Regions from separate parts of the Halomonas sp. R57-5 genome, predicted to be linked through region 3. Evidence: predicted binding sites of a transcription regulator. Region 3 holds the regulator's gene; each other region holds the start of a gene.
The links. Region 3 encodes FNR, which switches genes on or off when oxygen is low (the NO sensors DNR and NnrR bind a similar motif). Its sites were predicted from a motif close to TTGATNTANATCAA; they were not measured.
Positions count from the first base shown of each region.

Region 1: ccoM (cytochrome c oxidase subunit CcoM) is a predicted target of FNR. The motif match lies at 1,987-2,000, and genes of this name have one in related genera.
Region 2: HALO_RS15620 (Hsp20/alpha crystallin family protein) is a predicted target of FNR. The motif match lies at 2,206-2,219, and genes of this name have one in related genera.
Region 4: HALO_RS11910 (DUF2933 domain-containing protein) is a predicted target of FNR. The motif match lies at 5,313-5,326, and genes of this name have one in related genera.

Region 1 covers NZ_LN813019.1:2,972,066-2,979,959, forward strand. The annotation lists gene HALO_RS13700 (GGDEF domain-containing protein) at 1-1,069, opposite strand, end outside; gene HALO_RS13705 (hypothetical protein) at 1,102-1,602, opposite strand; gene ccoM (cytochrome c oxidase subunit CcoM) at 1,805-1,960, opposite strand; gene HALO_RS13710 (FKBP-type peptidyl-prolyl cis-trans isomerase) at 2,070-2,588, opposite strand; gene HALO_RS13715 (AmpG family muropeptide MFS transporter) at 2,845-4,206, shown strand; gene HALO_RS13720 (SEC-C metal-binding domain-containing protein) at 4,256-6,073, opposite strand; gene HALO_RS13725 (ABC1 kinase family protein) at 6,162-7,403, opposite strand; gene HALO_RS13730 (DNA topoisomerase III) at 7,569-7,894, shown strand, end outside.
Region 2 covers NZ_LN813019.1:3,376,813-3,384,706, reverse strand. The annotation lists gene HALO_RS15630 (PHA/PHB synthase family protein) at 278-1,819, opposite strand; gene HALO_RS23545 (poly-beta-hydroxybutyrate polymerase N-terminal domain-containing protein) at 1,803-1,937, opposite strand; gene HALO_RS15620 (Hsp20/alpha crystallin family protein) at 2,389-2,889, shown strand; gene HALO_RS15615 (BON domain-containing protein) at 2,994-3,644, shown strand; gene HALO_RS23760 (tetratricopeptide repeat protein) at 4,065-4,304, opposite strand; gene HALO_RS15605 (CreA family protein) at 4,362-4,859, shown strand; gene HALO_RS15600 (CAP domain-containing protein) at 4,882-5,442, opposite strand; gene HALO_RS15595 (pyridoxamine 5'-phosphate oxidase family protein) at 5,435-5,923, opposite strand; gene HALO_RS15590 (DUF333 domain-containing protein) at 6,142-6,396, shown strand; gene HALO_RS15585 (hypothetical protein) at 6,445-6,762, opposite strand; gene HALO_RS15580 (amphi-Trp domain-containing protein) at 6,874-7,155, opposite strand; gene HALO_RS15575 (metallophosphoesterase) at 7,156-7,894, opposite strand, start outside.
Region 3 covers NZ_LN813019.1:1,195,156-1,202,374, forward strand. The annotation lists gene HALO_RS05355 (DUF294 nucleotidyltransferase-like domain-containing protein) at 1-1,713, shown strand, start outside; gene HALO_RS05360 (DNA polymerase III subunit epsilon) at 1,719-2,372, shown strand; gene ttcA (tRNA 2-thiocytidine(32) synthetase TtcA) at 2,474-3,385, shown strand; gene fnr (fumarate/nitrate reduction transcriptional regulator Fnr) at 3,378-4,124, opposite strand; gene hemN (oxygen-independent coproporphyrinogen III oxidase) at 4,207-5,640, opposite strand; gene HALO_RS05380 (sulfite exporter TauE/SafE family protein) at 5,719-6,411, opposite strand; gene ccoS (cbb3-type cytochrome oxidase assembly protein CcoS) at 6,408-6,653, opposite strand; gene HALO_RS05390 (heavy metal translocating P-type ATPase) at 6,650-7,219, opposite strand, start outside.
Region 4 covers NZ_LN813019.1:2,585,843-2,593,736, forward strand. The annotation lists gene HALO_RS11890 (heavy metal translocating P-type ATPase) at 240-2,552, opposite strand; gene HALO_RS11895 (hypothetical protein) at 2,545-3,003, opposite strand; gene HALO_RS11900 (APC family permease) at 3,031-4,368, opposite strand; gene HALO_RS11905 (hypothetical protein) at 4,589-4,933, opposite strand; gene HALO_RS11910 (DUF2933 domain-containing protein) at 4,974-5,180, opposite strand; gene HALO_RS23610 (hypothetical protein) at 5,417-5,542, opposite strand; gene HALO_RS11915 (hypothetical protein) at 5,709-6,119, opposite strand; gene HALO_RS11920 (copper resistance protein B) at 6,251-7,021, opposite strand; gene HALO_RS11925 (copper resistance system multicopper oxidase) at 7,031-7,894, opposite strand, start outside.

The DNA.
Region 1 (7,894 bases), 1.8 Mb from region 3:
TTACCCGGTAGAGTGCTTTGTCAGCGGCTTCGTAGGCGTAGGAAAACGTTGCTTCATCGGCCACAAAACAGCTGCCGCCCACGCTTAACGTCACGCCTTTTTTATCCGGATGGGCGGGATGCGTAAAGTCAGCTTCACGCAGCCCTTCAATTAACTGATGACAGTAGCTCTTTAGCGTATCAATGTCTGGGCAATGGAGTAGTGCCGCGAACTCATCACCTCCCAAGCGATAGAGCTGCGCTTTATCATTCAGCGTTTTACCAATCAATGCAGCCAACTGGCGCAACAGGGTATCGCCTTGCGGGTGCCCGTAGGCATCGTTGTACTGTTTAAAAAAGTCGATATCGACCAGAATCAGCCCCAACGATTGATGCTGCTTCGCCAACACATCCTGGTGCAAAGCGCTGCGATTGCCTATCCCAGTGAGCGGGTCGCGCATGGCACGCTGCATCCACTCGAAGGTCTCCTGAGTGGCGCGATCCGTGCGCCGCAGCTGGCGCTCGTGAAGCCACCAAAATAACAACCCCATCACAAAGATTAATAAACTGGAGTAAGTCAGCACTAGGCTATGCTGGCGGGTACTTTCTGAAAAATCATTAATCGCCGCACCCCGGCGATCAAGCTGATCCATCTCAATGTGGGTTAAGCATTGAATCGGTGCGAACAACGCCATCGCCGCAGCGACACGGTCAATGTCGCGTGCCGCTAACGAAGCCACCAGCCGATCTAACTCCGTCAAACTAGGCTCGGAACAAGCATATTCACGCCGATATATGTGCATATCGGCTAAACCGTAGGCCAAGTCAATATCCATGGTGGCAGCATCCAGCGCTTCTAGCTCTGGCTGATCGCTCAAGAGCTCGGACTGGGCATTTTGTAGGTAGACCCGTGCCCGCGTAGAGAGCTGCTGGCCTGTAAGACTCCCCGTCTGGCTGAAGTACGCCTGTATTTCGGGGTAGACCCAGCGCGATTCATAAACTATCAACACCATAAGCGCCAAAAAGCTCATCAAGCTCAGCGACAACCACGTAATGTAGCGATGCTGGCGCGCTAGAGGCCGTGGTTGCATCGTTGGCTGCGCAGCTAGCTTGGGTTTGGATGTCACCACTTCGCCTCTATGCTACGAATCATCCAGATCCAGTCGTTAAACTCACGCAGGMTTTCTACGTCGCGATCACCATAGTCACGTTCCACCAGACGCACAGGGCCTCGCGTGCGGATGGTGAGCGGATCGCCATCCTCAGAGCTAACCAGGTACCAATTAGGGTCATTCCAGCCTTCTAAGGTAACCTCGTAGTCATCCCAGGCGGTAAAGTGAAGTGCTGGGGGTACTTCGCCAAACTGTTCAATCAGAAAGGTACGAAAAGCGACTCCCTGCATCTCCACTTCGCGCCCCTGATAGGGATCGTAGAGCGTAAACGTCTCGTCGGACATGGCGCGTAAATCACTAAGGGCGACCTTTTCAGTGACATCGCCGTTGATCATATTCAATGCCTGGGCAAAGACAGTCGTTGGAAGTGTTATGCCCACGACAATTAACGTACACGCCAATCGATCACGTACACGCCCCCATGGGCTGCGGTGTAAGGCAACTGCGTTCATGGCAAAGCTTCCTGGTGTGTGCATTCTTTTAAAGAACTTTACCAGAGCAAGCTTTACATTGCTCTTAAACGCACGCTACGTGTTTTCAACCCAGCCGATTTTGATATTTCAAAAAAAAGCCAGCCCATTATGGGCTGGCAACAGGAGGCTTACTACGCTAGCAAACCCCCTCCCCTGACAAGGTTTACATGAATTGGGTAAGCTACTTCTTGCGCTCATCTTTACGTAGATGATCGCGAATCACGAAGCCCACCCAGCCCACCATAAATGCGATTACTAACGCGACGGTGGATAAGCCGAAGATAATTGTGTCATCCCAATACATGGTGAATCCTCCCGCCGTGATGTATGCGTTCATACTAGTCACTCAATGGCGGGAGAATACTGACCTAGGTCAAGTTACGGCAGGCGGGGGAAGGCGGTTAAACAGGAAATTGATACCGATCAATTTTTGGGCGTGATGAGCACTAAAGCACCTTGCGGTCTTCGACTTTGCTGTGCTCGGTACCTGGCGGTAACGGGTGGCCTTTGGCTAACTCTGCACGGGTAGCTTCGCGTACGTCTAAAATGGTCACTTTATAGTTTAGCGTGCGCCCGGCCAGGGGGTGGTTGGTATCAACGGTGACCCGGTCGCCATCAACTTCGAGTACCGTGACAATTTGCGGCCCGGCTTCGCCTTCGGTTTGAAAGCGGCTGCCCGGCGCTAACTCAGCGTTCCCAAAAGAGCCGCGGCTGACTTCTTGAACCAGGTCTTCGTTGCGCACGCCATAGGCATCGGCAGGCATTAGTTGAACGCTTAACTCGGCCCCAGCCGTTTGGCCTGATAAGGCACTCTCTAGCCCTGGCACGATATTGTCGTGACCATGCAAATACTCTAGCGGCTTATTGCGCGCCTGGGAGTCATCCAATACCTGCTTGCTGCCATCGTTGAGCACGTCGCTAAGGACATAGTGCAAGGTAACGACCTGATGCGCCGTAATCGACATGGAAAACTCCTCTCCGGTAAGCTGTCGGTTTTGTGATAAAACTTTGTATTAGAACACTGTCTTAGGCTTTGTACGAAAAGTCGGCGAGCGAAGGTCAGGTAAGGCAAAAAACGGCGAAAAAGCGGAGTTTACGGGGTGTAAATGAGCATTTTGAGCCGTTTTTTAACGCAGCATGGCCGAGCGCAGGCAGTTTTCGTACAAAGCCTAGTTTACCACCTGGCCATCGCCAGCGTCTTTCCACCAGGAGTAGCGTTTCATGTTAAGCCCCACCCCCCAGCGCAGTTGGCTTGCCGCGCTGGCTGTTTATTGTCGTGCGCCCGTTATTACCATGCTGTTTTTGGGGTTTTCCGCTGGCTTACCATTTTTGCTGGTGTTTTCAACGCTCTCAGCCTGGCTGCGCAGCGATGGCGTTGAGGTCGCGGCGATTGGCTTTTTTGCCTGGATAGGCATGCTCTACTCAATCAAATTTTTCTGGGCGCCGGTGGTGGATCGGCTAGCGCTACCGATTTTGACCCGCGCCTTTGGGCAACGTCGTGGCTGGATGCTACTGGCTCAAGCGACCATTGCTGCGGGGCTAGTGGGACTCGCGGGTTTGAGCCCGGTGGGTAACCTCGGTTGGGTGGCCCTGTTTGCACTGCTGGTGGCCTTTGGCTCGGCGACCCAGGATATTGCCATTGACGCCTACCGTATTGAGTCCGCCGATGACGATGTTCAGGCGGCTATGGCCTCGACCTATATTATTGGCTATCGCGGTGGCTTACTGGCCGCCGGTGCCGGTGCGCTGTATATCGCGGCGTCGGCCTCTTGGGATGTGGCGTATCTCAGCATGGCAGCGCTTATGAGCATTGGCGTGCTTACCGTGTTAGTACGCCCGGAGCCCAAACGCGCCTCGCTCTCCATCCAGCTTATACACGAGCCAAAGGTGCGGGCGTTTATTCGCGCCAGCCGGGGCAAACCTAAAGTGCTACGCCGCCTGGGTGCCTGGAGCATTGGCGCGCTGGTCTGCCCGTTTACCGATTTCTTTAGCCGCTATGGAGTGAAAGCACTGTGGATTTTGGTGTTTATTGCAGTGTTTAGAATCAGCGATTTAGCCATGGCCTCCATGGCCAACCCGCTGTATATCGACCTGGGCTTTTCACTGGCCGAGATTGCCAGCGTCACCAATATATTTGGCATTGCCATGAGCATTACCGGCGGAATTTTAGGCGGGCTTTGCGTGGCGCGCTACGGCATTGGACCGCTGCTGATTTTCGGTGCGGGGTTGGTGATGGTCACCAATTTACTGTTTGCCTTGCTTGCCTTAGTGGGCAATCAGCTACCCATGCTGGTGGTGACGATTATTGGTGACAACCTTGCCAATGGCTTAGCCAGCGCAGTGTTTATCGCTTTTCTCTCCAGCCTCACATCACGGGCCTACACCGCGACGCAGTACGCGCTGTTCTCGTCATTAATGACGCTACCAGGGAAATTTTTAAGCGGCTTTGGCGGGCTGGTCGTTAACGCCCAGGGCTACCCAAGCTTTTTTGTTATCGCCACCCTGCTCGGCTTACCGGCTATTTTACTGGCGGTCTGGATCAGCCGAGACAAACAATTAGTGCCCACCCCCAAGCCTGCTTAAACAGGCTTGAAGGCCAGGCTTGAAGGATTAGCCGAGTGAAGGTTTAGAACTAGCGGTGTGCTTCCAGCCAGTCCAACGCCCCTGGCGTCGTGCGCCACTGATCGCGCATCAGCGTTCGGTACTGCCACGCTTCCGCCCGGGAGCCGGGGTCAACCTGGCCATCTGGGTGGGGCATGGAGGGCCGGGGGTTTTCGGCACAAATCAGCTCCAACGCATAGCGGTTATGGCCGAGCACATCGACAAGCGCGGTCTCAGCGGCTTCACGCTGCTCTAATCGATACAGCGCCAGGGTTTTGCCCATTAGTAGACCAAGCACCAGCGAGCCGTCGTCGTCATTCTCTTCCGCTAACGCCAACGCTTCTTCATTGCGGTCATCGCGCAGCAGTTGATCCAGCACCAGCTCACGCAGACCCAGGCTATCCTCTTGGTCAATCAGCAATAGCTCTTCGGCCAACTCGCGAGAGTGCTGGCGGGCGCCGCGCTCCATACCCACCACCAGCGCTAGCCCTGTGCGTAGCAACATGGCGTTGTTAGCATCGTCCCAGCACAGGCTGCCGTCGCCTTCGGCGCGGGCTTGTTCCAACCAGCGTGAGAGGCGCAGCGCCAGCGGTTCCAGCAGGCTCGGCGCCATCCACGGCAGGCTGCCAAAACGGCTGGTGAGCGCCAGCGTCAAATCTTGCACCACCTGAGGCGCGTCCAACCACTCCGGGTGTGCACACAGTGCCGACATCCACTCAATGGCGTTGCCCCAGGGATCATCGCGAAAGCCCAGCGCTACGTCTTCATCCACCAGCACCTGGAACTGCTCATGCCAGGCGGCAAATAGCGTCGCCTCGCGGGCACTGGTGTTATAAAACAATCGGCCGGTTTCAGCATCGGCGCTGATATCGATTTTGGGGGCGGTGGGCAGCGCAGCCAGCAATGCCTGCAGTGCCACCAACGGCGTGGCCAGATCCTCTTCGGCGCTGAGCAACTGATCAGCCAGCGTTGCACCAGGGTTATCCGCTAGCGCGGCCAAAAAATCCAGCTGGTCTTCGTCCAGCTCGCCCTGGCGAACCAGGCGGCGATACCAGAAGTTGGCGCGCTCTTTGGCTTCCTGCTCATGGCCTTCATGCAGCAACAGCATGGCTTCAATGTAAGCCAAGGTAGGCGAATCGGGTAGCGCCTGCTGGGCTTTTACAAAGGCGCCACGGGCACTGTCCAAATCATCGTTATCCAGATGCATCAAACAAAGCCGCTCAAGGGCCACACCGCGCAGAAACAGCGGTCCGCGCTCCATCACTTCATCAAGCAGGTCGGCGCGTTTACGACTAAAACCACGCTCTTGATAAATATCCAGCAGGATTTCAAAGGCGGGTTCGGCCTGCTCGGGCAGCCGCGACCAGTCGCTGCCATCGAACAGCGACTCGAGGATTTGCATAGCGCGCCCCGTCTGGCCACTTTCCGCGGCGATCAGCCCGGCTTCCAGCAGCGCTTGAGCCGGTGCCTGCTGGCTATCCAGCGCGGCTTTCAGGGTCGCGCCCTTCCATTCGCGCAGCGAGAGCATCCACATCATCTGATCGGGAATTTCGGTGGGAAACTCGACCTGGTAGCAGCACTGCTTAAATTTGCGCCCGGAATCGCACCAGCAGGGCTCGTTACGCCCTGGCGTGGCGAGGGGCTCGCAGGCAAAATCGAGCCGTTCCAGCGGTGTTTGCGACCACAGCAACGGCGCTAGCGCCTGGGCCATGGTCACATCACCTTCAAAGGCGTCCGCACCTTTGGCGCGCACCCAGGTCATGAAGTCCGGATAGTGTTCTTGTTGCCTGATTGCCGAGAGTGCCCCGGAGGCGAATCCCAGCAGCTGATCGACCCATACCGCCAGCATTGCCGTCTCCACTTATAAAAGACCCTATTGAAAAGCGACATAGTCTAGCATGCAGTGGGGCGCTACCGCAGCGGCAATCGGTTGATCGTTAATGGGCTCGTTCCAAGAGTGGACGCGTACGCCCATGCATATCCAGCCGCGCGCCCAAGCGCACCAGATTCCAGTAGTGGCCGTTCAGCGCGCGGGAGAGCAGCAGTGTATCTGCAGGGGGCTGCAGGCGGTCCATCGCTGCCCACACTTTAGGGGTTAATTCGCGCAATCGCCGGTGCACTCGCACATCGCTAAAGTCCTGCTCACCCGGCTCGAACAGCGGCGCAATACACTCCGCCGACTCACGATACAGTGCCAACGGCGCGCCCTGCCCCTGGCGCCCGCCCATTTTCATCAGCGCTTCGTCCATTCCCATCGCATCATGCTTTAAGGTGGCATCGAGCAGTTGCATCATGGCTTTTATACGCGCCTCAGGCACGGCAATAACCGCCCCTAAATCATAAATCACCAGCCGCCCTTGAGCATCAGCGGCAAAGTTACCGGCGTGAGGGTCGGCGTGCAGTTCGCCGTAAGTAAATAGCTCTTGGGTGATCCAGTCGGCTAACGTTTGGGCTATGCCTTGGCGCGTTGCATCATCGGCGTCTGCCAGTTCTCGCAGCGGCGTGCCGTCAACATAGCGCATTGCCAACACATAAGGCCCCGAGAGCTTCGGCAGCGCCTCAGGAATCACCAGTCGGGGATCATCTTTATAACGCTCGCGGTAGCGGGCGAGGGCATCCGCTTCAGCGTGGTAATCCAACTCCCCACGCAGGCTTTCGGCGAGCTCTTCAAACAGCGCATCCAAGCGCGCCTGGGGAACCTTAAACCAGCGGCCTAAACGCATAATGCGCCGCACTTGGATCAAATCACTCTCCAGCACATCCGCCAAGCCTGGGTACTGCACTTTAAGCACCACCGTTTCACCTTCATGGGTGGTGGCACGGTGCACCTGCCCCATGGAGGCGCTGGCAAACGGGCGCTCCTCGATTTCACTGAAGTAGTAGTCGATATCAGCGTATTGCAGCACCAGCGCTTCACGAATTTTTGGCCACGGCATCGGCTCGGCCTGACGCTGCAGGCGGGCAAGCTCCTCAGCGAGATCCGGGGGCAGCAGGTCATCCCACTGGGACATAATTTGCGCCAGCTTCATGGCCGGGCCTTTAAGCTCTGAAAGCCCCTCAAACAGCGCTTCGCCCAAGGCACGCCAATCCGCTTGGCCGCCTAAACGGGTTTTCAGCAGCGCGCCGCCGGTGCGCGCGCCCAAGCCCATTAATCGTCGTGTCCTGCCTCGCTCACGCATTGGCTATCCCCTTGAATTTCACCACACCAAATTATTTATACACAATTTATACAACTTAACAGCATTGACCACTTACCGCATCATTATCCTGCGCCGCTCCAGCTAATCTTTAGAGCGTCTGCTACCATAGCGGCCACCGATGGATACGATGAAGGCTTCGCTGCTATGCGCCTGATAATTGCCGAAAAACCCAGCCTCGCCCAAGCCATTGCCGAGGCGTTGCCGGGCACTAGCAAGCGCCAGGATGGCGCCATTAACTGTGGTGACACTACCGTCACCTGGTGCCTGGGGCACTTATTAGAGCAGGCACCGCCAGAGGCCTATGACCCCGCCGACAAACAGTGGCGGCTGGATCGGCTACCCATCGTGCCGCAACAGTGGAAACTGATGCCGCGCTCTAAAGCGCGTGGCCAGCTCGCGGTGATTCGCAAACTGATCAAGCAAGCAACGGATGTAGTGCACGCAGGCGACCCTGATCGCGAAGGCCAGTT
Region 2 (7,894 bases), 2.2 Mb from region 3:
TCAGATAGTTATGTGGTTTTTGGTTTTTTTAGACGTTGGGGAAGTTAAGCGTAGCAGATGTTGTGAGTTATACAGTGATAAAAGCTAGTTATTTTTATATTTAAAGCCTATGTCAGTAACAAAATGACTTGTAAGATGATTTTTAGGTTAGGAAAGAGGGGGAGGTGCCATCAATATTAGTTAGCATCCTGAAGGTGCTTTTTTGCCAGTTTATTTAGTCTTCGCGTTTCGCTGGCGAACTGGTGTCCAATTTATCTCGCCGAAAAGAAAACCTTGTTCATGGCTGCTTCACATAGCTCCCCGGTGCATCTTCTAATGGCGGGTAGTCGCTTGAACCCAGAGCTGGCTTGCTAACCAGAGGCCCTGAGTGTTTCTCCAGCCAGATTTGCCACTCCTTCCACCAGGAGCCTGGCTGTATAGTTGTGCTCTCTAGCCAAGTGTCAGGGTCAATATAACTATCGTTTTCATGCGCCACTGTCATTCGGTAGTGCCGATGAGAGTGCTCTGGAGGGCTAATAATCCCCGCATTATGGCCACCGCTGGTGAGTAGGAAAGTGGTTTCAGGTGCATCAGAAAGCAAGTTCAGCCTGTAAGTGGATCGCCAAGGTGCAACGTGATCCCATTCGGTGCCGACACAGAAGATCGGCACCTGTATATCGCTAAGCGCTACTGGGCGGTCATCCACCCGCAAGCGACCTTCGGCTAAATCGTTATTTAAAAATAGGTTGCGCAGGTATTCAGAATGCATACGGTAGGGCATGCGCGTTGCATCTGTGTTCCAGGCCATTAAGTCGTTTACGGGTTGTCGTGTGCCTAGCAGGTATTCATTTATCATTCGAGACCATATTAAATCGTTAGACCGAAGGATCTGAAATACTCCCGACATTTGCTTGGTATCAAGAATGCCCTGAGCCCACATCATATCCTCAAGGAAAGCGAGTTGCTTATCATCGATAAATAGCATGAGCTCACCAGCTTCCCGAAAATCGGTTTGTGCAGCCAAAAGTGTCATGGATGCTAAGCGATCATCTTTATTTCGAGCCATAGCCGCAGCAGTGATAGCTAATAGCGTTCCGCCTAAACAGTAGCCAACGCCATGTATCTTCTGATTGGGCATTAATTGCGCGATGGTGTCGAGACTCGCGAGAATACCTTGCTGGCGATAGTCATCCATGCCGATATCACGATCCTCGGCGGTAGGGTTACGCCAGGAAATCATAAACACGGTTTGCCCATGATCAACCAGATACTTGACTAGCGAATTATGTGGTGAGAGGTCAAGAATGTAATACTTCATGATCCAAGCAGGCACTATCAGCGTAGGTATGGCATGCACTTTGTCGGTCGTAGGCGTGTACTGAATAAGCTCGATCAAATGGTTGCGGTAAACGACCTTGCCAGGTGTGATCGCCACATCCTTTCCTACTACATAAGTGTCGGTGCCAACGGGAGGTTTGCCGAGTAAATGGTTCTGAATATCTTCATAGTAGTGTTGCATTCCCTGAAGCAGATTGGCTCCGCCGCTGAAGAAAGTTTTGTTTAATACGACAGGGTTGGTCAGCAGGTAGTTGGAGGGCGACAGCACATCAAGCCATTGCCGAGCCCCGAACTCTAAGGCTTGTTCGTGATGAGGTGAGAGGCCGCGTAAGCCTGTTGTGGCGTTATACCACCACTGCTGTTGCAATAAGAAACTTTGATAAAGCACATTGTAAGGGTAGCTGCGCCAGCTAGGGTCGCGAAAACGACGATCCTGAGGTAAGGGGGTAATACAAGGGGCAGCATTGGGATCAAAAGCCGAGTGGCTAGCCCAAGAAAACAAGCGCAGCTGTTTTTTTTAAGGCTTTTTGTAGCAAATGAGCCTGGGTTCCTGGAGATAGTACCATGCTGGATAACCAGTCCAAATATGTAAGCATAACCGACATAGGGGAAATACCCATTGTCATCCCCGCCAGTGAGGCACGCACTAGTCTATCAAAATCTTGATGCTGAGAATTTCCGAAAAACATATATCTCATGCCTCACAAAGGGTTATTAAAATAGCTTTATTAATACCTATTTAGACTCAGTGACCTTTTCCTCGCCAGTGTGGCTGTTAACGATGAATACTTAAGTTACAAATTTTGCATGTGGCTAAGAGAAACTGTTAAGAGGTTTAGATGGTTTTTTTAATATTTTAAAATAGTTTTTTGAATATGATGCTTTATTTTGACATAGGTCAAAATTTACGTATGTTAACACTTTTTAATGATCCCAATAATCTACTCTCCATGCAAAGTTAAGCTATAACTAACCAAGTGGTTTTTATAACCATTGGGAAAAGCTATCAAAACTAAGGTAAGTAATATATTTGTATTTCTTATTATAAGGGTCCTAAAAAGGAGTGATAACATGAGCAAGACAGCCATCAAGTCTTCAGTAGAGGGTAAAAACGATACCCAGACTTCTAGCCGTGCATTGAGTCCCCTGGAGGAGTTTGACCGAATGATGGAAGGGTTTTTTGAACGCAGTTGGATGAAGCCTTTCTTTAAAGACGATTCAGTCAAAGAGCGGTTGGGATTGTTCTCTCAACGCAATCCTAAGGTTGATATTATTGATCGCGAAAAAGAGATCATAGTACGCGCTGAAATTACCGGAATTGATCGAAAAGAATTAGAGGTTGAAGTCACTGAGCATGCGGTAACGTTAAAAGGGCATCGCTCTGGTGAGACCGAAGAAAAAAAGGATGAATATTTTTATTCGGAAATATGGCAAGGCTCTTTTTCTAGGACCGTGGCTTTGCCAGCTGAGGTGGATGCACAAAATGCTGACGCTAAGTTTAAGGATGGTATCTTAACAATTACTCTGCCAAAAACGAAAAAGACTTCGCGACGCAAGTTAGAAGTTAAATGAGTCAACTAAGGCAGGTAAGCAATTGTTGATATGTAATGAGGTGCTAACTGAAAGTGTATGTTATGTGCCTAAAGATCACTCATGCGTTTAAGGGAGATGTAGACATGTTTAAGTCAGATACTCAAATTCAGCAAGATGTGCTTGCTGAACTCAAATGGGAACCTTCCGTTCGCGCTACAGATATTGGAGTGGAGGTGAAAGACGGCATTGTGACATTGGCTGGGCATGTCGATAGCTATGCGGAGAAGTGGCATGCAGAAACCGCAGCACAGAGAGTCAGCGGTGTGAAGGGGGTTGCGGTAGAAATTGACGTGAAGTTGCCAGGAAGTAATCAGCGTACCGATGCCGATATCGCACGAGCGGTGAAGAACACGCTGGAGTGGAATGTATTTATACCCAATGATCCGTTGAAAGTAATGGTCGAGGATGGTTGGGTGACGCTGACTGGCGAAGTTCCCTGGGAGTATCAACGCCGTTTGGCTGCTAGTTCTATTCGTTACCTGGCCGGTGTTACCGGTGTTAGCAATCAAATCATTCTAAAACCTAAGCCGACAGCGGCGGCTGTCAAGGCCGATATTGAAGCCTCACTGAAACGTAGGGCTGTTCAGGATGCTAACGCCATCAAAGTAGAAGTGCATGATCATGATGTAACACTGAGTGGAAAGGTACACAGCCTCGCCGAAAAAAGCTTAATACATAATGCGGTCTGGAACTCACCCGGTGTTTGGAAGGTTACAGATAATATAAAAGCTTAATGCGTTGGCTGTTGAGAAGGGTGAAGGGTCGTCGAATCCCAGGGATGCTTTCGACGACCCTTTGCCTTTGTGGCTTCCCTTTTCTGAAATGTAGCGGGGGTGGTGGGTAGATTGATGGTGACGCTGGAGTTATGAGCGCCCCGACTTTGAGTAGGGCGTTAGCGTGTTGTATTCCTCAATGCTGCTGCCATGTTCGCCGATAAAACAGAGTGCCACAGTATTAATTAGTATAACGTCTGTGAATCCACTCTCTTTAGGCTCAATGTTGCCAGTAGTACTCTATTCACAACCTGGTTGATAGTTGGAGGACATGCACACACTTGCACGCCGTTCAGCTTCAGCTATGTCTTCGTCTGTCATTATTTCGGCGAAATCTGTTTTATTTCCATTTGTTCTATCACTGTCGGCTTCAAAAATGGTTTAACACATGTACGCGGTTACATCGTCCTGATTTACGCCCCTCCCAAATTCGTACTGGGCCCCGAGAGCAAACTGTGCCTCTGGATACCCTTGCACCGCCGCGAGACGAAACCACCTTGTGGCTTCTACGTCGTCTTCTGGTACGCCCCAGCCATGCTCATAATGCGCAATATTACGTTTCAGAAGTAAAAAGGGAAGTGGGATTCTGCCTGCTGATGGTTCTCCAGGAAGTTTGTACATCATGTATCCTTAGCGCTTGCCTGTCTCTTAGTCTGACTAATCCCAAGGAAGTTACCCATGCTTTTCCCAAAACGCGCTGCCCTCACGTTGCTCATTGCTATGGTTGCGCTATTGCCGCCCACGCTATTCGCTCAGGATGCTCATATCGGCAGCGTGCGTACCGAGTTCAAGCTGCTGGGCCCGAACAATACCATTGAAGTGGAACGCTTCGATGACCCGAAGGTTCAGGGTATCTCCTGTTATCTCTCTTACTCACAGATTGGCGGGATTTCCGGTGCGGTGGGGTTGGCTGAGGAAGCCAGTGAGGCGAGCGTGGCGTGTCGGCAGACGGGGGAGATTGTCTTCGACCCTGCAGAAGTAGACGAGCAAGAGGTGATTTTTAGCCAACGTCGCTCTGCGCTTTTCAAGAATATGCGCGTTGTGCGCATGCATGACGCCGAAACCCAGACCTTTGTGTACCTGACCTATAGCACCAAGCTGGTAGACGGCTCACCTAAAAATGCAATTACGGCCGTTAACTATGGTGGCATTAGGGAAGGTGAAATAGAGGAGTGACCTGTAATCGATTTGTGGGCGATTAGCGGGGTTTGCCGAGTGTTTGTGTCCAGTAGGTTGAGTAGCGCGACTCTGAACCCTCGGCTTTTGCCATGCCCATCTCGGTAAAGGCGTCATTCATGATGTTGCGGCAGTGGCCGGGGCTGTCTAGCCAGCCTTCAACCGCGGCGGAAACAGTGGTGTGGCCAGCGGCGATATTTTCTCCCACGGCTTGCCATGCGTAATCCTGATTGCCCACCCGTTGCTCAATTCCCGCGCCATCCGGGCCGGTATGGCTAAAGTAGTCATTCTCGGCCATGTCCTGGGAGTGGCTCTTGGCCGCTGCTTCAAGCTTGCAGCTCCATGCTAACGACTCTACGGCCTCAAACGGCTGGTCGCCGCATTGTCGTGCTTGGCTACGCGCTTCGTTAACCAGCGACAGCATTGCCTGCTGTTGGTCGGTAAGTTCGCACTTATCCTGACTGATAGCATCGTCACTCGGGGGCTGATCATTGGCCCAAGCGCCGCTTGAACCCAGGAGCATGACAACTATCAGGCTGGAAAGCGCCCCGGTAGCGGGGCGCTTGGGTAGGACGTTACCCACCGAACTTCTCATTCTCACCAAGGTTCGGGGTGGCATCCTGTTTGAGGTTAGCTTTGGCGATTTCGTAAAGCTGGAACGTCTTGCTCTCTTTGGCTTTCCAGTGCTCACCCATCTGCACTTTAATTTCCAGCAGTGCAACGTCTGGGTCGTCTTTACCTTCAGGGAACCAGGCCGCGATGAAAGGATTCCAGTATTTCTCGATCAGTTCGCGGTTATCGGTAAGGTTGGCTTTGCCCGATAGGGAAACGTAGACGCCATCTTCCTGGTCGGAGAAACTAAGGCACACATCGTGGTCGCTTTGGGTTTCAAATACCTTTTCGGCACTGCGGCGGGTGAAGAACCACAGGGTGCCATCGTACTCATCTTGCACCAGATGCATGGGGCGCGCTCGGGGTGTGTCGTTATCCAACGTCACGAGCATGCCCACTTTGATATCTTTGATCATCTTCCAGATCTTTTGCTTATGTTCCGGGCTGGACATAGCTTCACTCTCCATATGAATTCGGTACTAAAAATAGCCATAGACAATGCTTGTACATCGAAGATGACTAGCTACAGCCTAGCTACCATTTTCGACATCAGCAAACGCTCTATTAAATAATCATACCTCTCGCCAGGTAACATCCTGCTTGATGTGCACGCGGTTACTCACCAAAATCAAACTGACGCTGAACTGTATGCGCAGGGAGGGAGGTTCCAATGCTAACAAGATTTATATACCGCTACGGTGCAATAACAGTGCTACTCATGCTCGGCGGCTGTGCCTCGGGCGGGGGTGGCCCGGATTCTGACAATCAGATGACGCAATACGCGGCTGAATACTGTAGAAGCCTCGGCGGGGAGAATGAAATTCGCGAAAGCAGCTTAGGCACTGGCCGCTATTGCCGCTTGCCTGATGGCCGGGTTGAAAATGAGTGGCAGCTTTATCGTAAAGAGCGCCTTGATAATGACTAGTCGTCACCTTTTATCGCACTTGGGCCAGTCACTCCTAGTCCAAGGGGCTTAGCTGTTCTTGGTTTTATGGCTTTTTTTAAGGCCAACCATAACCGCTAGCAGCCCGCACGCCAGTGCTGGCAGCAGCACATCAAACACTGAGTCTAACGTCCACCCGCGCCAGACGCCTTCAAACATACCGACTGGTAGCGTTTCGCTCCACGCCCATCCACGTTGAATGCCTAGCCTGTATTCGTGCTGCGCGATCTCGCGACCAAGCAGTATCGCCACCGGTATAACCCCCGCCACGCGTGCAGAAACAAACGGTAATAGTGAGAGCTGAATGACCAAAGCGATAATGACGTGCTCTAAATGTGTGACGTCCATCTCTGCGCTCCCATAGCCTTTCTTCCGTGAGCCGAAAGGGCTCTGGGGCAATTGGCATCATGTTCCCACATTCATCGTGGTAGGGCACGGGACATCGCGATAATGCTCGGCCTAACGCTTACCCGCTTTGGTTTTAATTTTGGGGGGCGTATCGGAAAGCTCTTTCTCTTTGGTGCGCCACTTAATCTTTATTTCCACCTCTTGCTTATCGCCTTCATCGCTGGCGCGTAGGGAGACTTGCAGCAACTGCTGGGGTGTCAGCACTAGCTCGCCTTCGCTCTCCTGGAAGGCCAGCTCGCCTTTATTGATCGCGTTTGCCAGGGTGATCAACAGCTCCTGGGTTGCCTGACGATCCAGCAGCGAGTCGTGACTGAATTTAGTTTTGGACTTCATTTAGTGGGCTCCTACCCGTTTCCTTTTGAGGCTGGGTTTGAACACTTTTATCTGAGGGTAGTCACAGCTCAGGCCGATCACCCCGCGTTTTTTGTCGATTAACGTTACCCCCACACCACAGCCGTCGAGCCCCTCATTTTTACGCGAGTGAGCGTCCAAGGTGATATCGGCTTCGATATGGATAAGGCCGTTTTTAAGCGTCACCCGCTGGCCAAAGTGTTGGTTGATATGGCCGTGAACCAGCACCTGAATGCCTGCCTGTCGGGCAACGTAAGCGCCGCGGGGCGTAAGGGGCAGGTCGGCTTTACGGTATTTCGTTCTAAAGGTGTTGGCCAAAGAGCCGTAATAAAAACTGAACAGATTCTGGTTCATCAGGTTTTGTTTGAAGGCGCGGTTGGCATACTTGACGCCGTGATTGGCGAGCAGTTCGGCCATATGGTCATCGAGGCCCGCATGCAGAAACAGAAAGGAACCGCGCTTTTTGACCAGCCGCATGCGGCGGAAAAACCAGCTAAATTCCCCCGACTTTTTGAGAAACAGCGAACGACACTTCATGGCGGCGGCGTAGACCTGGGAGAGCGACAGGCCGTTTTTTGCACAGTGCGCTTCAAAGTTCTGGGCCTTGGTCGTCATCTTGCTAATTTCACGCGCTATGCCTTCATCAGTCAGAAACCCGGCGGCATAGAAGGGGAAGTTCTCGAACCAGTCACTGCCTGGAAACAGCGCCTGTCGGCACGCC
Region 3 (7,219 bases):
CTGATTCATAAAGGCGAAGTGGCAGAAATCGACCCCACGCTGCCCTCATCTACCGCGCGTATCGGCCACTACACGGCGGGGGATCTGTTTGGCGCGATCAGTATTCTCAATGGTAAAAGCCGCTACCGCTTTAAAGCTGAGCAGGAGTGCCTGTGTTACTTACTGCCCAAAGCGCTGTTTCAGCAACTGTGTCGTCACTACCCTGACTTCAGCAATTTCTTTCGCCAGTCGCTGACCCATAAGGCGCGTCTGCTGACCGAAAAGCGCGCCGAAGGGGGTGTCACCATGGCGGGCTTTATGTTGGCCAAAGTGAGCGAGTGTATGCGTGAGCCGCTGCTAATGGCGGCGACGACCGATATAGCCAGCGCGGTCAAACAGCTCAACGCTAGCCACGCCGATAGCCTGCTGGTAGAGACCCAGGACACCCTGGGGATGGTGACTAAAACCGATCTGCTCAATGCCCTGGTGCTGCAGGGCAGCGCGGTAACATCGCCGGTGGATGAGATTGCCCATTTTAATTTGGTGACTGTCGCGCCGGATCAGTATTTATTTGAGGTATTGGTGCTGATGACCCGCCATAAAGTGGCCCGGGTGGTCGTGATGGAGCAAAACGCCTTGAAAGGCGTTGTTGAGCTCACTGACGTGCTTAGCTACTTCTCAAGCCGTAGCTATGTGGTGAGTCTGCAGGTAGAGCAGGCAACCAGCTTAGAGGCGCTTGCAGCCGCCAGCCAGCGTACCCCGGAGCTGGTCAAAGCGCTGATGGCCCAGGGCGTTAAGCTGCGCTTTGCGATGGATCTGCTCGCCGCACTGAACGGTCGCATCATCAGTAAAGCCTGGGAGTTCACCATTAATGAACGCTACCACGGGCAGAGCTGCATGATGGTGATGGGCAGCGAAGGGCGCGGTGAACAGATTCTCAAAACGGATCAGGATAACGGCCTGATTCTGGCCGATGAAACCCAGTGGCCTGACCTTACAAGCCATATGCAGACGCTCACTGATACGCTGATTCAGCTCGGTTATCCGCCGTGCCCCGGCAATATTATGGTGTCTAACCCCGAGTGGGTGGCCACGGTGTCGCAGTGGAAAGGCCATATCGCCAAGTGGGCCAGGGAGCGTGATGGCGACAGCCTGATGAAGCTGGCGATTATGCTCGATGCCCATGCGGTGGCGGGTAACCCAAGCCTACTCGAAAGCGTTCGCGAAGAGCTGTTTGAACGCTGCTCGGGCGATGAGCTGCTGCTCTCCTATTTCGCCCGCACGGCGCTGCGTTTCTCGACGCCGCTGACGCTGTTTGGCTCATTGAAAAAGCCCCAGCACGGTATCGATATTAAGAAAGGCGGCATTTTCCCGATTGTTCACGGCGTGCGCACCATGGCACTTGAACGGCGGATTAAAGCCACTTCAACACTCGACCGGCTTGACGCCCTGGCCGCCGATGGCCGTTTGGATCGCCGCTTTGCCGATGACCTGGGTGAAGCGTTGGCACTGTTTTCCGAGCTGCGTCTTAAACAGCAGCTAAGCGTTTTGGAGACGCCTGCCGGTCATCAAGCCGGTGCCTCAGACGTCAACGCCCAAAACGGCAGCCGCGCTAACCGTGTGGTGGTGCAAAATCTCTCTTCCCTGGAGCGCGACCTATTGCGCGAAGCGATGCATATTGTCAAAGACTTTAAGCAGCGGCTTTCCCATCGTTATCATTTGGAGTATTCGTGAGCGGAATGCGGCTGTTAGATCGACACGTAGGGCTATTTAGCGGTTCATTGCGCACCTTACTGCGCCGTGAAAGTGATCGTCGGCGTTGTGCGGATTCTCCCTATGCGTGGCTGTTTCAACCTTATATGGGCGATGAGCTGGTAGCCCTCGTCTGTACGACAACGCTCACGTCGGCATCGCCGGTGATCAGCTTGGCGGCGGTGGTGCTGAGCCAGCAGCAGGTACGAACCAGCCGCGCTTTTGTGATGACGTTAGGCAGCACGAAACAGCCCGAAAGTGCGAAGCTGCGCCGTCATCATTTGCTATGTGAGGCAGGGGAGGTGCAGCCGCCAAGCAGTGATAACTTGAGCGCGTTAGTGGAATTTATCGGCAACCGGCCCATAGTGGGCTGGCAGTTGGAGCAGCGCATTGGAGCGTTGAATACACTACTGACTAAGCGGCTGAATTTTGCGCTACCCAATGCCCAGGTTGATGTGGCGAGACTGCATCAGCGCCAACTGCGGCGTTTGCATCCGGAGGTAGAAGCGCCCAGCAGCTTCGCCCAGGCGCTGGCATGCTGGCAGGTGCCTGCCATGGGTGTGCAAAGCGTGCTTGCCGAGGCAACCGCCAGCGCACTTCTGTATATGCGCCTACAGCGCGTTATGGCGGAGGTGGCATAGGAATGGTGGAAGCACTAGTGTTTGGGTCAGGCGGTGAGTGTTGTTAGAATGTGGCAATATTTCCTCTTTTAGCGCCTTTCACTATCGGCAGTGCTTATTTCATGCAATCCCTAGATTATTTCGACCCGCATTTTGACACGCCAGATGTTGCTCCTGCAGCCTCTCCAGACGCTGTGCAGGCTGATGCTAAGCAGAAGCGTGAATTTAACAAGCTGCAAAAGCGTCTGCGCCGAGAAGTGGGCAATGCGATTATTGATTACCAAATGATCAATGAAGGCGATCGCGTGATGGTGTGCCTCTCCGGCGGTAAGGACAGCTACACGATGCTGGAGATTTTGCGCAACTTGCAGCGCAACGCGCCAGTTAACTTTTCGTTGATAGCGGTCAATCTGGATCAGAAGCAGCCGGGCTTCCCTGAGCATGTGCTGCCTGCCTATCTGGACAAACAGGGGGTGGAGTATCATATCGTAGAACGCGATACCTACTCGGTGGTGAAAGAGAAAACCCCTGAAGGTAAAACCACCTGCGCGCTCTGTTCACGGCTTCGCCGCGGCTCGCTGTATGGGMTTGCCGAAGAGATTGGGGCCAATAAAATTGCCCTGGGCCATCACCGGGAAGATATTCTTGAAACCCTGTTTCTGAATATGTTCTTCGGCGGCAACCTGAAAGCGATGCCGCCCAAGCTGCTATCCGATGATGGTAAGAATATCGTTATTCGGCCGTTGGCCTACTGCAAAGAAGCGGATATTGCGGAATTTTCGCGGCTGATGGCGTTCCCAATCATTCCCTGCAACCTGTGCGGCTCCCAGCCTAATATGCAGCGTCAGGTGGTCAAAGAGATGCTCGCCGAGTGGGATGAGAAGTTCCCTGGCCGTCTGGAAAGCATGTTTAAAGCGGTGACCAATATTGCGCCCTCCCAGCTGGCAGACCGAAGCCTGTTTGATTTTGAGGGCTTAGAGGCGAAGCAGGCGGAGCTGCTGGCGGGTCGCATCCAGGCCTTCAACGTCAGCTAACCGTTTGCTCTTCCTCTTCGGCGAGGGTAATCAAACGCGGCATATCGAGAATATTGACCTCTCGCCCGGAAACCGCCACCACGCTTTGTTGCTGAAAGCGGCTTAAAATGCGGCTGACGGTTTCCACCGCTAAGCCCAGGTAGTTGCCAATATCGGCCCTCGGCATTGAGAGGCGAAAACTGTAGGGCGAGTAGCCCCGGCGACGAAAACGGTCCGAAAGGGTAATCAAAAAGGTGGCCAGCCGTTGATCGGCGGTTTTTCGCGAGAGTAGGCGCATCATGCGTCGGTCATCGCGTAACTCTTTGCTCATGCTCCGATACAGCTGGCCACGTAGCTCAGGGATCTCTTCTGAGAGCAAATCCAGGCGGTCAAAAGGAATCTCGCAAACGGTGGTGGTTTCCAGGGCGATAACGCTACCGGGGTAGTGCTCTTCATCAATGCCATCCAGCCCCACCAGTTCACTGGGCAGGTAGAAATTGGTCAACTGCTCACTGCCGTTACCTTCGGCGGTGACCTGTTTCAAACTCCCCGAACGCACCGCGTAAACGCTGGTAAAAGTATCACCCTGGCGAAACAGCGGCTCGCCTTTTTTCAGCGGCGCACGGCGGCGAATAATCGCATCGAACTGCCCCATATCGTCCAACTCAAGGGCAAGCGGCAGGCACAGCGAGCTAAGGCTGCAGGTTTGGCAGCGCGCTTCGTGGAGTAGCGAGCGTCGGCTGCTCATAGGTTCCAACATGCGGTGCTCCTTGAGTGGGTCAGGATAAAATTAGCAAATTCTTACTTATTGTGGTGCCGTTAGCATGCCTGCAATAAGGTGATTAAACAATCTTAGAGTAGCGCTGCCCTATTTGCCCAGAAAGATGGGTATCGAACGCCATGGCTAAATGGCGCACCAGCAGTCGACCCATGGGCGTGGCGTTAAGTCGATCACCACTACGGGTCAGTAGGCCATCTTGCTCAGCGCTCTGTAAACGCTCCAGAGCGGGGGCAAAATAGCGGGGGGCATCGATGTTCCAGCGCTGGCTGACCGCAGCCAGATCAATGCCCATATCGCACATCAGCCGCTCAATCACATCCCGCCGGATTAGGTCGTCATCACTCAACCGCACGCCTCGCACAGTAGCGAGCTGACCCTGATCCAACGCCGCCTCGTAGCTTGCCAGATCGCTCGGGTTCTGCGCGTAGACGTCATCAATACGTGAAATCGCCGAAACGCCAAGCCCGATTAAATCGCACTGGGCATGGCTGGAGTAGCCTTGGAAGTTGCGCTGTAGCGAGCCGTCGCGCTGAGCAATGGCCAGGCTATCATCAGGCCGGGCAAAGTGATCCATGCCGATATGTACGTAGCCAGCCGCGGTGAGCATTTCAATCGTGGTGCGCAGAATTGCCAGCTTCTCTTCACCGCCCGGCAAATCATCGACATTAATACGCCGCTGGGGAGCAAAGCGCTCGGGCATATGGGCGTAGTTAAATACTGAAAGACGCGCCGGATTGAGTTCAATCACCTGGCGGAGGGTATTCGCAAAGCTCTTTTCTGTCTGAAACGGTAAACCGTAAATAAGATCGAGATTGAGCGAGCGAAAGCCCAGGCGATGCGCCTCTTCCATCAGCGTTTCGGTGAGTACCCGCGGTTGAATGCGGTTAATGGCTTTCTGTACCAACGGGCTTAAATCCTGCACGCCCAGGCTAATGCGGTTAAAGCCTAACGACTGCAGGTGGCGCAGGGTAAATACATCCGCTTCCCGGGGGTCTATTTCAATCGCGTAGTCGCGATCGGCAGAGGACGAAAGGCCAAACCGGGCATCCAAACGATCAATCAGGTCGCCCATCTGATTCAAGCTAAGAAAGGTCGGCGTTCCGCCACCCCAGTGTAGCTGCTCCACCGGTCGTGATGTATCCAAGTGGCGTGCGGTCAGCACCATTTCACGGTCGAGCCGGGATAAGTAAGGCTCGGTCAGGGCGGTGTTCTTGGTGGCGATTTTATTGCATGCGCAGTAGAAACAGATCTTGCGACAAAAAGGCACGTGAACATACAGCGACAGCGAACGCTGACTGGCATTGCTACGCTCTAGTGCCTGGGTCAGGTCACCGGGGGTGAATTGGTCGTGAAATGACAGCGCCGTGGGGTAAGACGTGTAGCGTGGTCCGCTGGTGTCGTAGCGGCGCAGCAGGGCTTCATCCCACACCGGCTGCAAGGGCGCTGCCGCCACAGACGAGGCAAGAGGTGAAACCGCAGGGGCATGAACGGGCATGAAGGGGCGCTCCGACGTGAGGTAATGCCGCTAGCCTAACCCGTGACGAAAGCGTAAAGATTGAGCCATGTCATGCTATTAGAGGTTGTGTGCCGTAAGAGTCCAGAGCTGCCACAGCGCAAACGCGATAATCGTTAGTGCCGCCACGCTGCGCGTCGCCGGGTGGCGAATCAAGTGGCTTAGCTGGCGCGCAGCGAGGCCAGTGACGAGCAGCGCCGGCAGGGTGCCTAGCCCAAATGCGCCCATTAGCAGCGCGCCCTGGAGCGGGTCGGCAATCGCCAAGCTCCAGGCCAACATGGAGTAGACCAGCCCACAGGGTAGCCAGCCCCAAAGTGCGCCCAGCGCGAAGGCTTGAGGGATATACACCACCGGCATTAAGCGCCGCCCCACAGGCTCGATAAAGCGCCATAGACGGCGGCCAACCGCCTCCACTTTGAGCAGCCCTTTCCACCAGTTGGCGATATACAGTGCCATCAGGATCAGCATCAGCGCGGCAAACACCTGAAGCAGCATTCGTGCCGTGGCGGAAAGCGAAAATAGCGTGCCCAGCAGGGCAACCAGCGCGCCTGCGCTCATATAGCTAATAATACGGCCAGCATTGTAGCTGAGTAGCAGCCCCCCCATACGCGCTGGATGGCGCATGCTGGGGGGTACTGCAAAGGTGAGGGCGCTCATAATGCCGCCGCACATACCAATGCAGTGGGCACCGCCCATTAAGCCAAATACGAATGCCGCCAGCAGCGGCGGTAGATCAAGCCCTGTGGGATTCATGGCCGAGGCTCTTGGTCGTCGGGGGCGTTTTTATCTTTTGGTGCGACGGTTTTTTGCTTGGCTGGCGGGCGCTGGCGGCGCTGTTCGGGGGGAAGATCGTTGTCGTCCTCATCAAACAAGATGCGGTGCGCCGGGCCTTCTAAATCGTCGAACTGATCATTTTTGACCGCCCAGAAGAAGGCCCAGACGGCGAGTCCGAGCAGAATCAGCGAAAGCGGAATAAGCAGGTACAGAATCGTCATGCGGTTACCGGTGTTGACGTGCCAAGCGTTGGTGCGGGCTGGGGGCGCCAGCGTGACAGCCGCAGGGCGTTACCCACCACCACTAGCGAGCTAAGCGACATACCAATCGCGGCTAGCCAGGGCGGCACCAGCCCCATCGCCGCCAGCGGCAGCGCCGAAACGTTGTAGCACACTGACCAAATCATGTTCTGGCGCATGATACGCCGCGTTGCGCGGGAAATCTCGATGGCCTCAAAAATTCGCATTAGACGTGGGCTGAGCAGCACCGCATCGGCGCGGGTCCGGGCAAGATCTGTCGCTCCATTCATGGCAATCGCTACATCAGCGCCAGCCAAGACTGGCACGTCGTTGATGCCGTCACCAATCATCACCACAGTTTCGCCAGCGGCTTGGAGTTCTTTCATTCGGGCCAGCTTGCCCTCTGGACTGGTACCCGCGTGCCAGGTGGTAATATTGAGCTGGCTGGCCAGGCTTTCCACTGCATCCTGAGTGTCGCCAGAAAGCAGCTCTACGTTTAACCCCTGGGTCTGGAGGGCCGCGATCGTCGCCGCAGCGTCATCGCGAAC
Region 4 (7,894 bases), 1.4 Mb from region 3:
AGAGGCGCCTTCTGCCCAACCAACTTGCCTTTATTCCAAGGTGTAAATGAGATTTCAGTTGGAACGTTCATGGCATGATCCTCCATCGGGTGGAGGTCAAAGAATGGGTTGCCTCAGATGTCATGGCAAACAACCCATAAAGGAAAAAGTTGAGATCAAAATGTTCGGGCTAATGCACGTGAGGATAATATCCATAGTGAACATGAACAACTGAGTGATTTATCTTCGAGTAGATATTGTTACTTAATAGCAATCATCCTAAGTCGTAAAGCATTGCCAATCACGCTCACTGAAGAGAGTGACATCGCCGCCGCCGCGATAATCGGTGATAACAGCATACCTGTGAAGGGGTACAAAATCCCTGCGGCAATGGGGATGCCTGCCGCGTTGTAAGCAAAGGCAAAAAAGAGATTTTGGCGAATATTACGCATGGTGGCTTTTGAGAGCTTATGCGCCGTGGCAATACCGGTAAGATCTCCTCGCAGTAGAGTAACCCCAGCGCTTTCTATCGCCACATCGGTGCCGGTTCCCATGGCAATGCCGACATCCGCTGTAGCCAGCGCAGGTGCATCGTTCACGCCGTCGCCGGCCATGACAACAATGCGCCCTTCATCACGGAGACGCTGAATCACTCGGCCTTTATCCTCTGGAAGCACTTCAGCTTCGACCTCATCAATGCCTAGCCGACGTGCCACAGCGTTGGCGGAGGTGCGATTATCGCCTGTCAGCATCACCACTCGAATGCCGTCAGCCTGGAGTGAACGAATGGCTTCTTCGGTGGTTTCCTTGACCGGATCGGCAATGGCGAGCAGCCCAGCTAAATTCCCGTCGATGCTCGCAAAGATGACAGTAGCACCGTCGCTGCGCAATTGATCGGCATGTGTGTCTTGAGACTGGGTGTTAACGCCCTCGCTTTCCATCAATAGCCGGTTGCCCAGGGCAATACGCTTGCCATCTATCTGGCCTATAACGCCCATGCCATTGGGAGCCTCGAAGTCCAACGCTTCTGTTAATTTTACCTCTGCCTCTTTAGCCTTTTCGACTATTGCATGGGCCAAGGGGTGCTCGCTGCCTCGCTCAAGACTAGCTGCCAAGCGCAAAAGCTCCGATTCAGCAATGCCTTCAGTGAGAATCAACTCGGTCACTCGTGGTTTGCCTTCGGTAAGCGTGCCGGTTTTGTCGACGACGACGGTGTCGACCTTCTCTAGACGTTCAAGAGCTTCGGCATCGCGAATCAACACGCCTAACTGGGCACCGCGCCCTACACCGACCATAATTGACATGGGGGTAGCAAGACCTAGCGCGCACGGGCAGGCAATGATCAGAACACTAACCGCCGCAATAAGGCCAAACGCCATCGGCGGGGTAGGGCCCCACAATGACCAGGCGATGAAAGCCACAACAGCAATGAGAATAACGACGGGTACAAAGATGCTGGCGACTTTGTCGGCAAGCCCTTGAATGGGTGCGCGGCTGCGCTGGGCGCTGGCGACCATTTGCACAATCTGCGACAGCATCGTGTCCTGGCCCACCTTGTCAGCGCGCATGACAAAGGATCCTTGACCATTGATGCTGCCGCCAATGACGCCATCGCCGACTTCCTTTTTCACCGCTAGTGGTTCACCGGTAACCATGGATTCGTCAACGTTGGAGCGACCTTCCATCACTTCGCCATCTAATGGCACCTTATCGCCGGGGCGCACCCGGAGACGATCCCCTACCTGAACCTGGTCAAGAGAGATATCTTCCTCATTGCCCTGATCATCAAGGCGTCGAGCGGTAGCAGGCGCCAAGTCGAGCAGAGCACGAATAGCGCCAGAGGTTTTTTCACGAGCGCGTAGCTCTAATACTTGTCCCAGTAAAACTAAAACGACAATCACTGCCGCTGCTTCGAAATAAACGGCCACCGAACCATCGGCTTGACGGAAGGCGTCGGGAAAGATGCCCGGTGTGAGGGTGGCCAGCAAACTGTAGAGCAACGCGGTGCCGGTACCGATCGCGATTAGCGTGAACATATTAAGGCTGCGATGCACTAGCGAACGCCATCCGCGTACAAAGAATGGCCAACCTGCCCAGACGACTACCGGCGTTGCCAGCAGCAGTTGAATCCAGTTAGAGGTTTGCTGGGAAATAAAATGCATAAGGCCAAACACGTGGCCACCCATTTCTAGGGCAAACACGGGGAGGGTCAGTACTAGGCCGATCCAGAAACGCCTGGTCATGTCCTTGAGTTCGTCCGAAGGGCCGGTGTCAGCAGAGACGGTCTCAGGTTCCAGCGCCATGCCACAGATTGGACAGTCGCCTGGGCCTTCTCGTCGAACTTCTGGGTGCATCGGGCAAGTATAAATAGACCCCGAGGGTACTGACGCTTGTGACTGTTTGCTTGGCTCAAGATACGCATCAGGCTTGGCAATAAACTTTTCCTGACACTTTTCTGAGCAGAAGTACCAAGTCTTACCCGCGTGATCGGCACGGTGGCGGGAGGTATGGGGATCAACGTCCATGCCACAAACAGGGTCTTTCACCTTTGTCTCGTTATGGTCTTCAGACATCGTTCATTCTCCCCGTTTGGCGAACAAGGCGCATGGCTTCGTGCTCTTCAAGTGCTAAAAGGGAATCTAAGAGCTCTTTAGCCTCAGGAATTTCCGCTTTGCCAACGAGGGTTCGATAAAGGTTTATCGTTTGTTCATGGAAATCAAAAACCTCTCGGCAAATGTCGTCAACACTTAGCGTGGAATAGGGCGCATCGCAGGTACGATGCGTACGGATAGGTTTATGCTCCAAATAGTCATAAACGTAGGTTTTTAATGCTTTCGCGTCAGCAGTCTGTTCAAAGCGCGCCACAACGCGCTGCATTTCCGCTTCCTGTGCAGCTAAGTAATTGAGCAACATGCGAGCGCGCTCTTCTTCGTGTATATCGGCGCAATGAGCAAGGCAAGCTGCAAGATGCTCGTGTAACTGACGGGTCCAATCGATCAATTCACCAAAGGTTCTAACGTCCATTTGGTACCTCCTATAACGCTATTAACGTTAATGAGTGTGAGAGTGCTCGCTATCGTTTGAAGCGTCGCGTTTGGATAGGAAAATCCATTCGCCGAGTAAAAGAGTAGCCATTACTACGCCAGCAACGATGAGCACCATGGGGTCCGAGATGGCTTTTACCCATAAAAAGCCGATTAACACGACAGCATCTAGTAGTATGGCAATGCTAGGAATAACAGGATTAGCCCCCACTCTGTCCTTGAGATGACGAAGCACACCCCAGTGGATGGCCATATCCATGATCAGGTAGAAAATGATGCCTAATGCTGCGATGCGGCTCAGGTCAAAAAAAGCGGTGAGCACTAAGCCAAATACGATGGTGTACACCAGTGTATGCTTTTGTACACTGCCGGGCATGTGGAAATGGCGGTGAGGAACCAGCTTCATTTCTGTCAGCATGGCGAGCATGCGTGAAACGGCAAAGACGCTGGCGATGATACCGCCCGCCGTTGCCAACATGGCGAGAATGACGGTAAACGCAACTGCCGCTTCACCCAGTGCGGGACGGGCAGCGGCGGCCAGGGAGTAGTCTTGGGTTTCGATAATTTCAGGCAAAGATAGGTTGCTGGCAACGGCAAAACCGACAAGGGCATAGATCACCACGCATAGCGCAATCGAGATCGTGATAGCTTTGCCAAGATTCCGCTTAGGATCTTTAAGCTCCGAACCACTATTGGTAATCGTCGTGAAGCCTTTAAATGCCAGTATGCCGAGCGCCGTAGCACCTAAAAAGCCCGTTATCGTAGGCGTAGGTGCATCGTTGCCAGCACCCATTTCGATGGAGTCGGCAATAAACACGCCGACAATACCAAACACTATAATGCCACCTATTTTGATAAATCCGAGCACCGAGGCGACGGTCTCGATCAAGCGGTTGGCGGATAAATTGATCAAAAAGGCTATTAGCAGTAAACCAACCCCGAGTAGGGGCACAAATAGTGAACGATCCCCCAGGTCAAACAACTCAAGCGTGTAGGAACCAAACGTTCTCGCCAAAAAACTCTGTGCGATCACCATGGAAAAATACATCAGGAGGGCATGAAAGGCGGTGGGAAGCGTCGGGCCATACGCTTTCTGTAAATACATGCCAATCCCACCTGCTGATGGGAAGGTATTGGACATTTTAACGTAAGAATAAGCGCTGAAAGAGACAATGACGGCAGCGGCCAGAAAGGCTAGAGGAAATAGCCGACCAGTCATTTCGGCCATTTGGCCGGTTAGCGCAAAAATACCGGCCCCAATCATCACGCCGGTGCCTAATGCAACGGCACCGACCAACGAAAGACTGTTTTCTTTATATTGTGGCGTTCTATCCTGCCCAACCATGAAAGCGACTCCTTGTATTAACGGCAACCACAGCAGCAATAACTGCCGAGGACTCCTGTGCGGTGTTTTTTGATGCTATATAAATTAAAAATAGAACCTATGTGCAGCCACATGGCAAATGACTAACGGAATGTCTGATTTTGCGAGGCCACAGGCAAGCAGCTCTTKCCCTAAACTAGCTAGTCTTGCTCCTGGTTGTGTCATGTAGCCGTTATGACTATTAATGACAGCTCCAAGGTTCCTGTTTAGCGTTGTCTTTAACGTTCTGATCGACGAAACGGTAATACTCCTTCTTAAAGCGGTTCCACCGATCAGCGCTGACCTGTATGTCATGGAGCTTGAGAATTTTTTCAACGTCATCGATGCAGAGCCTCAGCGCATCGTAAGCAAGGCTGATATTTCGGTTTTTCTCGTTGTAGACCACCTTATCCATTCCATAGAGTCGGTCGATATCTGACAGCGCTTCTTCAATGCGTTTGGATTTACTAGGCTTGATTTTTAAATTCCGAGTCACCAGTGTGTTTTTGGAAACACCCAAGCGGTGCTCTTGTTGTGTCGTTTTCATGGTCTTTCTCCCAGGCGCGTACATGTATATATAGAGTGGTTCAGTCCTTGTCTATTTTGTCCTTATGACCGCCGTGGTGTTTATGCATGAAAATATGCATCAGTGGGCATGCTGCCAAAAAGAGGAAAGGTAAGAACTGAAATAGGTGGAGACGGTGCTCGGTTCCAATCAGGTATCCCGCCCAAATGACAAACCCAGCAAGTGGCACCCACAACATCAGCAAACGACTACTTGTACTGTTACTCATAATCACCTCAGTAACTCGCCCAAAGAGCCAACAGCAGTTAAGGCCGTTGGTTTGGGAAAAATCAAATAAATAACCCCAATAACAGCATGGATGATTTGTCTGAACGCAACCTGAACAGCATCGGAGGGAAATATGATCCTGATCAAGCGCCTCGCAAAAAGTAGGCGATAATTACCCAAGCGGTATCCATAGCCTCATTCCCATCATCATTAGGTTTTCGGTGAGCGATACAAAGCTTAATGGGTATAAAGCCCCACGGTGGTCTCTCCCACTTGGGTTTCCAGGGCAGAAACATACGTCGAGCCGATTGCCAAGGCCATAACCGTCATGCTGACCAAGGGAATCTTCTTGTTATTCCACATGATGACACCTCTTTATGAATTGTCTTGTTTTTACGCCGATTGCGGCACTATAAAGTTAGCGAAAATTCCTGAATTAAAGCTGAATTTGTTTGCCGAGATACTAGTTTTTCATAAAAAAGGTCAGCTCATGGCTGACCTTCTTAATTCATGTCAAGACTAAAGGATATCAATAGGCGACATGTAGTTCATAATAACTGTTATCATCACTGCCTCCCCTTGATCTTCCTGTTACCTCAAGCTGATAATTACCCGGTTGCAGCTGACGAACAAGTTCGAAGCGCCCCCGTGGGCTGGAAGCTTCTGCTACCTGCTGTCCCGCCTCATTATAAAGAACAGCTGAAATGCGGTTGCCAGTGCTGGTAAATCCTGGAAAGTGCTCACTCACTACTTTCAGTGTAGTCGCTTGTTCAATGTTAATATTGAAACGCTTAGGTTGCCCCTGGGCAAGCATCTGTGTAGAAGATACGCCTCTTTCTAGTAAGGGAAGATTCTGTGTTGTATTGCCTAAGCTCGCTAATACAGGTGTAGAGAGGATACTTGCTACTACTGCACTAAAAACAATTGATTTAACTTTCATGATAACTACTCCAGTGGTTGGTTACATGGTTATATTAGCTGGGGTTTTTGAAATGAAGCTGAATATAAAAATAAAAATAATAAAAAACGCCACCATTTGGTGACGTTAAAAGTTACACACTGTCAGAGTCGTTAGAACATTAGTTTAACACCGGCAACAACTCCAGTATCTTCAGTGTTGTCGCCACTGGCTCGGGAGAGATCTGCAGTGTCGCCGTATTCTTTCTCCCAATAGGCACCGATGTAGGGGGCGAAGCGTCGGGTCACTTCGTAGCCTAGCCGTAGGCCAGCACGAACCGAGTTAAGGCCTTCGCCCACGCCAAATTCTTCAACTTCACTGGCGGCCACGGCAATTTCGGTGCGCGGCTGTAGGTAGAGCCGCTGAGTCAGGCGCAGATCGTATTCGCCTTCAAAACTGGCGGCTACGTCGCCATCTTCACTCACTTGTAATGCCACGTCGGTTTCAATGCCGTAGGGCATTACGCCTTGCAGGCCGACAACCCCATAGGTGCGTTCAGCGTGATCATCGGAGAAAACACCGCCTTGATAACCGATCCCCCCCTGTAACTCCCAAAAATCAGCCACTAAACGACTATAGAGTAGTTCCAAAGACTCAAACTCAGCATCTTCGCCGTCGCCCTGGACATTTTCGCCTTCTGACTTTAGGTAAATGCGGTTGATATCGCCGCCGTACCAGCCTTGAAAGTCCCATACCACGGCTTCTGGGCCTTTATCAGGCACGCTATATTCGAGCCGATCAAACAGTGCCATACCCATATTATGTTCCTCAGTGGGCGCTGGCCAACTGTCTGGTGCCGCATAGCCATCTTCGGCTTGAGCGGTCGTGGCGGCGGCCATGCCAAGGGCGGCGCTGGCGAGGGTTAAGTAGCGCTTAATTTTCATACTGCCTCCTTAAGAAACTTGAACAACGCGGAACATGCCAGCATCCATGTGATAGAGAAGGTGGCAGTGGAACGCCCAACTGCCCTCTGCATCTGCGGTGATCAACGCAGATACGCGCTCACCGGGCTTCACATTTAGGGTGTGTTTGCGTGGTATCAATTCCCCTTGGCCGTTTTCTAGCTCCATCCACATACCGTGGAGGTGAATAGGATGCTCCATCATGGTGTCGTTAATCAGAATTAGGCGCAGCCGCTCATCTTTCTCAAAATGAATAGGGCCGGTCACTTCGCTAAACTTCTTACCGTCGAACGACCACATATAACGCTCCATATTGCCGGTCAGGTGCAGCTCAAGCTCACGGCCTGGCTCACGGCGATCAGGCCATGGTGTGAACGCTTTGAGATCCCGGTAAACCAATACGCGTCGTTCGTCAGGATCAATGCCGATTCCCGCCTGGTTATAGCGAGAGCCCGGCTGAGCTTCACCGGCGAGAAGCAAACCATTTGCGCCTATTTTGGCCTGCTCGGCTGCCATCCCCCCCATAGTAGAGTGATCCATGCCTTGCATGTTGGACATACCGGAGTGATCCATCCCAGCCATGCTGGAATGATCCATCCCCGACATGTTGGACATGCCAGAGTGATCCATCCCCGCCATGTTGGAGTGATCCATACCGCCCATACCGTGGGCACCCATGGCTTCCATACCGCGGTCTGCAATTTGACGGCGTTCAGGAATCTCCGCCTGCATGCCTTCACGTGGAGCTAGCGTGGCGCGTGCATAGCCGCTCCGATCCATGGCTTCGGCGAAGATGGTGTATGCCCGGTCGTCTTCAGGTGAAACCAGCACATCGTAGGTTTCAGCCACGCCAAT